2 regions of the Streptomyces sp. NPDC056222 genome follow, and region 1 is predicted to be linked to the other one. Evidence: riboswitches for the same ligand, from Rfam matches in the RefSeq annotation. Region 1 holds a riboswitch; the other holds the start of a gene.
The links. Region 1 has a riboswitch for cobalamin ahead of metE (5-methyltetrahydropteroyltriglutamate--homocysteine S-methyltransferase). Riboswitches for the same ligand answer to the same signal wherever they lie in the genome.
Positions count from the first base shown of each region.

Region 2: linked by a shared signal. The riboswitch ahead of cobN (cobaltochelatase subunit CobN) and the one ahead of metE (5-methyltetrahydropteroyltriglutamate--homocysteine S-methyltransferase) in region 1 are both predicted to bind cobalamin.

Region 1 covers NZ_JBHJTL010000046.1:5,489-9,677, forward strand. The annotation lists gene metE (5-methyltetrahydropteroyltriglutamate--homocysteine S-methyltransferase) at 1-1,979, opposite strand, end outside; cobalamin riboswitch at 2,153-2,382, opposite strand; gene ACFC0D_RS21700 (LacI family DNA-binding transcriptional regulator) at 2,667-3,791, shown strand; gene ACFC0D_RS21705 (M60 family metallopeptidase) at 3,988-4,189, shown strand, end outside.
Region 2 covers NZ_JBHJTL010000049.1:22,176-26,364, reverse strand. The annotation lists gene ACFC0D_RS22635 (precorrin-2 C(20)-methyltransferase) at 1-72, opposite strand, end outside; gene ACFC0D_RS22630 (precorrin-8X methylmutase) at 69-722, opposite strand; gene ACFC0D_RS22625 (cobalamin biosynthesis protein CobG) at 719-2,254, opposite strand; cobalamin riboswitch at 2,318-2,461, shown strand; gene cobN (cobaltochelatase subunit CobN) at 2,496-4,189, shown strand, end outside.

The sequences.
Region 1 (4,189 bases):
GCGTAGCACATGTGGGTGTGGATCTGGGTGTCCGGACGGACGCCGGCCGTGGTGAGGCGGAAGGCCTCGGTGGCCCAGGCGAGGTACGGGGCGTGGGCGTCGGCGCGCAGCGGCAGTGTCTCGCGCAGGGCCGGCTCGTCGACCTGGATCACCGACGTGCCCGCCGCCTCCAGATCGGCGACCTCGTCGCGCAGGGCGAGCGCGACCTGGCGGGCGGTGTCGCCGAGCGGCTGGTCGTCACGGACGAAGGACCAGGCCAGCATCGTGACCGGGCCGGTCAGCATTCCCTTGACGGGGCGGGACGTCTGCCGCTGTGCGTACGTCGTCCAGCGCACCGTCATCGGCGCGGGGCGGGAGATGTCGCCGGCCAGGACCGGCGGCCGGACGTACCGGGTGCCGTACGACTGGACCCAGCCGTGCTGGGTGGCGAGGTAGCCGGTCAGCCGCTCGGCGAAGTACTGGACCATGTCGTTGCGTTCGGGCTCGCCGTGCACGAGGACGTCGAGGCCGGTCTTCTCCTGGAAGGCGATCACCTCGCGGATCTCGGCCTTGATCCGCTCCTCGTATGCCGTCGTGTCGAGCCATCCGGCGCGCAGATCGGCGCGGGCGCTGCGCAGCTCGGCGGTCTGCGGGAAGGAGCCGATGGTCGTCGTGGGCAGCAACGGCAGGTTCAGGTGGGCCCGCTGGGCGGCCGCGCGCTCGGTGTAGGGCTGGGCACGGCGGGTGTCGCTTTCGGTGACGGCGGCCGTGCGGGTCCGTACGGCGGGGTCGTTGGTGATCGCCGAGCTCGCCCGCGAGGCCAGATCGGCACGGTTGGCGGCGAGTTCGGCGGCGATCGCACCGGTGCCCTGGGACAGGCCGCGCGCGAGCGTGGCGATCTCCGCGGTCTTCTGGCGCGCGAAGGCGAGCCAGCGGCGGATCTGCGGGTCGATGTCCCGCTCCACCGCGGCGTCCAGCGGGACGTGCAGCAGCGAGCAGGACGCCGCGACGTCGACCTGATCGGCGAGGCCGAGCAGGGTGCCGAGGGCGGTCAGGGACTTCTGGTGGTCGTTGATCCAGATGTTGCGGCCGTTGACGACACCGGCGACCAGCCGCTTGCCCGGCAGGCCGCCCACCGCCGCGAGATCCGCCAGATTGCCGGCGGCGGCATCGGTGAAGTCGAGCGCGAGTCCCTCCACGGGGGCCTTCGCCAGCACGGGAAGTGCCTCGCCCAGCCGGTCGAAGTAGGAGGCGATCAGCAGCTTCGGCCGGTCGGCAGGGCCGCCGAGTTCACGGTAGGCGCGGGCGGCGGCGTTCAGCTCGGCGGGAGTGCGGTCCTGGACGAGGGCGGGCTCGTCGAGCTGCACCCACTCGGCGCCCGCCGCGAGCAGGTCGGCGAGCACCTCGGCGTACACCGGCAGCAACCGGTCGAGCAGGGTGAGCGGCTCGAAGTCCTCCGCGACACCCGGCGCCGGCTTGGCCAGCAGGAGGTACGTGACCGGCCCCACCAGGACGGGACGGGCCGAGTGGCCGAGCGCGAGGGCCTCCTTCAGCTCGGCGACCTGCTTGGTGCTGTCGGCGCCGAAGGCACTGTCGGGACCCAGCTCGGGGACAAGGTAGTGGTAGTTGGTGTCGAACCACTTGGTCATCTCCAGCGGCGCCACGTCCTCGGTGCCGCGGGCCATCGCGAAGTACCCGTCGAGCGGGTCGGACTCGACGGCGGCGCGGTGGCGGGCGGGGACGGCGCCGACCATGACACTGGTGTCGAGCACATGGTCGTAGAGGGAGAAGTCGCCGGTCGGCACCTCGTGGATGCCGGAGTCGGCGAGCTGCCGCCAGTTGGTCTCGCGCAGCTCCCGGGCGGTCTCCCGGAGGGCTTCGGCGCCGACCCGGCCCTTCCAGTACCCCTCGACGGCCTTCTTCAGCTCCCGGTTCCGACCCTGGCGGGGGTATCCGTACACGGTGGCCCGTGCTGCCGCGGCCGCGGACTCGGTTGTCACGTAACTCTCCTTCGCGAGCTTGCGTGTCATGAGACAGACCCGAGGAGTCGCGAGCGAAGGGTGACGAACCGGAAGGACCACCGCAGGGGCGTACATCGAGGTACGCGCGGCCGATCCGTCCTGCTGTGCACGCCGACCCGCCCACGAGGTCACCGGGATCACCGCACGCGAACGGTCGCGTACGGGCAACGGGCAGGTCTTCGGACTCGCGAGCACGTCTCGTCGTACGGAAGTCGTACGAGACACCTACTAACCGTCGCTTCCCAGACCCTCGCGGGCCCAGTGCGTATGACGGCGGTCGTTCTCGCTCACCGCTGCGGGGCAGTCCCGGATTCCCACCGGGTTCCCTCTTACGACGCGTCCCGCCTGGCTGACGGGGCGAACCAGCTGCACGGGCAGCGTAGCCCCGTGGGCGTGGAAGGGTGCGAGTGACTCATGTTCCGGACGGTGAAATGAGACACACCCGCTGTGAGGGCTGCGTGGCGGCGCGCCGCCACCCCTGGGGAACGGAGTCTCCGGTGCCGCCCCCGCGACGGCTCCCCGCCTGTGCCGGAGACGGCGGGACCACCGAAGTCCCGGGCCGCGCACCGTTGTTCGTGACCGGTGGGCTCCTGGCGCGTCCGCGTGCCGTGAACAGCGGCGACGGAGTTCGTATAGGCTCCAGCCGCACGTGAGGAGGCGGCACCGATGAACGGGAGTGCTCGGCAGGTGGCGGCGGGGGATTCGCGGCGCGCGACCATCCGGGAGGTGGCCGCGCTCGCCGGAGTGTCGACGGCGACCGTCTCACGGGTGCTGAACCGCAACTATCCGGTGGCACAGGCGACCCGCGACCGGGTCGAGGGCGCGATGCGGGAGCTCGGCTATGTGGTGAACGCGCACGCCCGCGCCCTGGCCGGCACCTCGAACCGCACCGTGGGGATCATCGTCAGCGAGATCGTCGACCCCTTCTTCGCGTACATCGCGCGCGGCGTGGAGCGCGAGGCGGCGCGCACGGGCCGGCTCTGCCTGGTCTGCTGCACGCAGGGCGACGCGAAGCGCGAACTGGCCTTCGTCGACCTCCTGCACGAGCAGCGTGCCGACGTGGTCGTGCTGGTCGGAGGGAGTGTCGTGGACCGCGCCTACACCGCGGAACTCACCCGCCGCGCCGAGGAACTCCACGCCGGGGGCTCCTCCCTGGTGCTCTGCGGCCGGCCCTCGCTGGGGGGACGGGTCCCCGCGGCGGCGGTGGAGTACGACAACGAGGGCGGTGCGTTCGCCATCACCGACCATCTGCTGACGCAAGGGCATCGGCGGATCCTCTACCTGGGCGGCCCGCCCGCCGTCTCGACCACGCTGGACCGCCTCGCCGGATACCGCCGAGCCCTCGAACTGCGCGGCGTCACGCCCGATGACGGTCTGGTGCACACCGGTGCGTTCAGCAGAGGCTTCGGCTATCGCCGGACGACCGAACTCCTCGCCGAGGGGCTCGACTTCACCGCGATCTTCGCCGCCAACGACATCGTGGCGGCCGGTGCGGCGCAGGCCCTGGAGGAGGCGGGCGCCCGGATCCCGGAGGACGTCTCCCTCGTCGGCTACGACGATGTGCCCGTGGCGCAAGAGATGCGTCCGCGGCTGACCACCGTGCACATCCCGCTGGAGGAGATGGGCCGGCAGGCCGTGCGGCTCGCGACCCCCGGGGACGACGGCGACGACGGTGACGACGCCTGGCGGGCACCCACGACGGGCGTGCACCGGCTGGGCACGCACATCGTGGTGCGCGACTCGGTGGCCCCGCCGAAGGCGACACGCACCCGGCGGGCCCGCACCGTGTGAAGCAGGGATGAGCGCGGGGGACAACCCAGGGCAGAGGTGTGGGAGAGAACGTTTACCGTCGCTTGTCTCCGCTGGTTCCCTTCGGGTTCATAGAAACCCGTAGAAACATTGCGTCTTCTCTTGCCTCGGCATAGCAACCGCTTACATCCTGTCGGGCAGTCAGAGGCCAGGCCCTTGCCCTCTCCGAGGAGACCGGATGCCCCACCTCCCTGCGCTCAACCGTCGTTCCGTCCTCGCGGGTCTGGCCGGTGCCGGCACCGCCGGCCTGCTGGGCGCCGCCCCGGCGCACGCGGCCACCGCGGCCGCCACCGCCACCGGCCATACGTGCACGATCACGGTGACCGCACGCCCCGCCGCCGAGAGCGAGCGGCTCCGGCTCGCCCAGGCGCTGCGCGGCA
Region 2 (4,189 bases), on a different contig from region 1:
GACCGTCATCAGGTTGGGGTCGCCGGGGCCGAGGCCGACTCCGTACAGCTTGCCGGGGGCGTTGGCGCTCATGCCTGGATCTCCGCTTCCGTCGCGATGGCGTTGATCGCGGCGGCGGTCATCGCGCTGCCGCCGCGCCGGCCCCGTACGACGAGGTAGTCGAGGCCCAGGGTCTGGGCGGCGAGGGCGTCCTTGGACTCGGCGGCGCCGATGAAGCCGACCGGTATGCCGAGGACGGCGGCCGGGCGGGGCGCACCCTTCGCGATCATCTCCAGGAGGTGGAAGAGGGCGGTGGGCGCGTTGCCGATGGCGACGACGGAGCCTTCGAGGCGGTCGCGCCAGAGTTCGAGGGCGGCGGCGCTGCGGGTGGTGCCGAGCTCGGCGGCGAGGGCGGGCACGGAGGGGTCGGAGAGGGTGCAGACCACGTCGTTGTCGGCGGGCAGGCGCTTGCGGGTCACGCCGCTGGCGACCATCTGCGCGTCGCACAGGATCGGTGCGCCGGCGCGCAGGGCGGCGCGGGCGCGGGAGACGACCTGCGGCGAGTAGGCGAGGTCGCGGACGAGGTCGGTCATGCCGCAGGCGTGGATCATGCGGACCGCGACCGTGGCGACGTCGGCGGGCAGATCGGCGAGGTCCGCCTCGGCGCGGATCGTGGCAAAGGACTGGCGGTAGATCTCCGCGCCGTCCTTCTCGTAGGCGAACATCGTGTCGTTCTCGCTCATCTCGTTGTGCGGGCCGTTGCGACTGCTTCGGTCAGGGAGGTACGGGGGGTGGGGCGGCCGTCCACGAGGTAGGTGCCCTCGGCGGTGGCGAGGACGTCGACCCAGCTGCCGGGGGCGCCTTGGGGGTGGCCGCACCGGCGCTCGCACCCCGAGAAGTGGACGGGGAGGCCGGGAGTGCCGGGTACGGCGTCCGCGCGGACGCCGGCGAGGGACTTGGCGCAGCCGGGCCGCCCGGTGCAGGCGCCGACGCCGACCCAGGGGGAGCGGGGGTCGGTGACCAGCCCGGCCGCCTCCAGCTCGGGCAGCCGCGTTCGGGTGGCCCCGACGACGACGGCCCCGCGCCAGGGCGTGAGCCGTACCTCGTCGGCGGGCAGCAGCGCCCGCAGCTGGGTGGCCGTCAGCCGTCCGAGCGGCGCGAGCACGTGCAGCGCGTTCCCGCCGAGGGGCCCGGGCGCGGGCGGCGCGCCGTGCGGCAGCGGCGGTGCGGGGACGACGGGCCGGGCGTCGACCCCGGCCCGTGCGAGCGCGGCGGCGAGGTCGAGGAGGCCGGTCCCGGCGTCCGGCGCGTCGGCCGTTCCGGCGCCGGGAGTCGCGGTGCCCGGCAGTGCCGTCAGGCCGGCGGTGTCGATGGCCTCCGTGTTCGGTGCGCCTGCGTTCGGCAGCTCCTTCACACGCCATGCGCCGTTCCCGGCGGCCTGTGCGGCCCGCAGGAACGCGTCGGCCGCGGCGAGCGCCGCTCGCGGCGCGTCGGCGCCCGCGACGCGGAACGCCTGCCCGCCGACGTACAGCAGGGCGTCGGCCGCGCGCGGGGCGGGGCCGACGCAGCCGCCGGCCGAGGCTTCGCTCTCATTGGGGGACAGACTCCCGCCCACCGAGGCTCCGGTCTCGCCGTGCGACGGGCTCCCGGCCGCCGAGGCTCCGGTCCCGCCGGGGTGCGGACTCCCGCCCGTCGAGGCTTTGCTCCCGCCGGGCGACGTGCTCTCGCCCGTCCCCCCGTCGCCGGCCGCCCACGGTCCTCCTGCGATCAAGGTCACATCTCCGCCCAGCCCCGCCACGTCTCCGCGGCCGTCGTCCAGGACGAAGAGGAAGCGGCCCGAGAGGGCCGCCGTCCAGGGGGTCGCGCAGAGCAGGGTGTCCAGTTCGCGGGCCCACAACTGCGCGTCCGCGTGGCCGAGTCCGTCCAGTCCCGCGGTCGGGGAGGCGACGATGTTGCGGACGCGTTCGTGGGTGGCCGAGGGCAGCAGGCCCGCCTCCGTCAGCCGCTCCGCCAGATCGATGCCACAGCCCTCGCCGAGGCCGCGCAGCTCCACGTTCCCCCGGGACGTGACCGTGACCCGGCCGTCGCCGAGCGACTCCGCCGCCGACGCCAGGACCTGGACCTGACGAGACGTCAACAAGCCTGCGGGCAGGCGCAGTCGGGCCAGACCGCCGTCATCGGCGGGGTGCAGGCGCAGCGCGCCGGGGCAGGCATCGCCACGGTCCCGTATGAGAGGTTCGCCCCGGTTGGGCGTTGTGGGTGGGGTGGGCGGCATGGCGGCGAGCATACCCACGTGGATCGGGACGACCCCTGGGGACGACCCCTGCCCGCCGTGAGCACGATCTACTATGCAGACGGCATGGGGTCCCAGGACCCCGGGGAGGAAGCCCGGTGAGAATCCGGCGCGGTCCCGCCACTGTGAGCCAGGTCGCACCAGCGGCCCGGTGAGTCAGGAACTCCCGCCGTCCATACGACCACCCGGGGCGCGGACAACCCCGAGGAAGGCCTGCGCACGCATGCGAATTCTGTTGCTGTCGCACTCCGACACCGACCTGCTCAGCGCCCGCGCGGCCGGCGGCCCCGTCGAGTACCGGTTCGCCAATCCCTCCCGCCTCGCCCTGGACGACCTGCCCGGGCTCCTGGACGACGTCGACCTCGTTCTCGTGCGGCTCCTCGGCGGGCTGCGGGCATGGGAGGACGGCCTCGACGCGCTGCGCGCCGCCGGAAGGCCGCTGGTCGTGCTCTCCGGCGAACAGGCCCCCGACGCCCAGCTCATGGCGACCTCCACCGTCCCGGTGGGTGTCGCCACCGAGGCCCACGCCTACCTCGCGCACGGCGGCCCGGCCAACCTGGAGCAGCTGGCCCGCTTCCTCTCCGACACCGTGCTGCTCACCGGCCACGGCTTCGACGCCCCGGCCGCCGCGCCGACCTGGGGCCCGCTGGAGCGCACGCCCCGGACGACCGACGGCCCGACGGTCGCCGTGCTCTACTACCGCGCCCACCACATGAGCGGGAACACCGCCTTCATCGACACCCTCTGCGAGGCCGTCGAGGACGCCGGCGCCCAGGCCCTGCCGCTGTACGTCGCGTCCCTGCGCGCCCCGGAGCCGGAGCTGCTCGACCGTCTGCGCGGCGCCGACGCGATCATCACCACCGTCCTCGCGGCCGGCGGCACCAAGCCCGCCGAGGCGCAGGCCGGCGGCGACGAGGAGGCCTGGGACGCGGGCGCGCTCGCCGCCCTCGACGTACCGATCCTCCAGGCGCTCTGCCTCACCGGCTCGCGCTCGGCCTGGGAGGAGAACGACGAGGGTCTCTCCCCGCTGGACGCCGCGAGCCAGGTCGCCGTCCCCGAGTTCGACGGCCGGCTCATCACCGTCCCGTTCTCCTTCAAGGAGATCGACGAGGACGGGCTGCCCGCGTACGTCGCCGACACCGAGCGCGCGGCCCGCGTCGCCGGGATCGCGGTCCGTCACGCCCGTCTGCGCCATATCCCGAACGCCGAGAAGAAGCTCGCGCTCGTCCTCTCCGCGTACCCGACCAAGCACTCCCGGATCGGCAACGCGGTCGGCCTCGACACCCCCGCCTCCGCCGTCGCGCTGCTGCGGCGCCTGCGGGAGGAGGGCTACGACTTCGGTCCGGTCGAGGAGATCCCCGGCCTGGTCTCCGGCGACGGCGACGAGCTGATCTACGCCCTGATCGAGGCCGGCGGCCACGACCAGGACTGGCTCACCGAGGAGCAGCTGGCGAAGAACCCCGTTCGCATCCCGGCGGCCGACTACAAGCGCTGGTACGCGCAGCTCCCGGCCGAGCTGCGCGAGGCGGTCGAGGAGCACTGGGGCCCGGCGCCCGGCGAGATGTTCCTGGACCGGTCCCGCAACCCCGAGGGCGACATCGTCCTCGCCGCCCTGCGGCGCGGGAACCTGCTGATCCTCATCCAGCCGCCGCGCGGCTTCGGCGAGAACCCGATCGCGATCTATCACGACCCCGATCTCCCGCCGTCCCACCACTACCTGGCCGCCTACCGCTGGATCGCGGCGCGCGCCGAGGACGGCGGCTTCGGGGCGGACGCGATGGTCCACCTCGGCAAGCACGGCAACCTGGAGTGGCTGCCCGGCAAGAACGCCGGCCTGTCGGCCGCCTGCGGCCCGGACGCGGCGCTCGGCGACATCCCTCTGATCTACCCGTTCCTGGTCAACGACCCGGGCGAGGG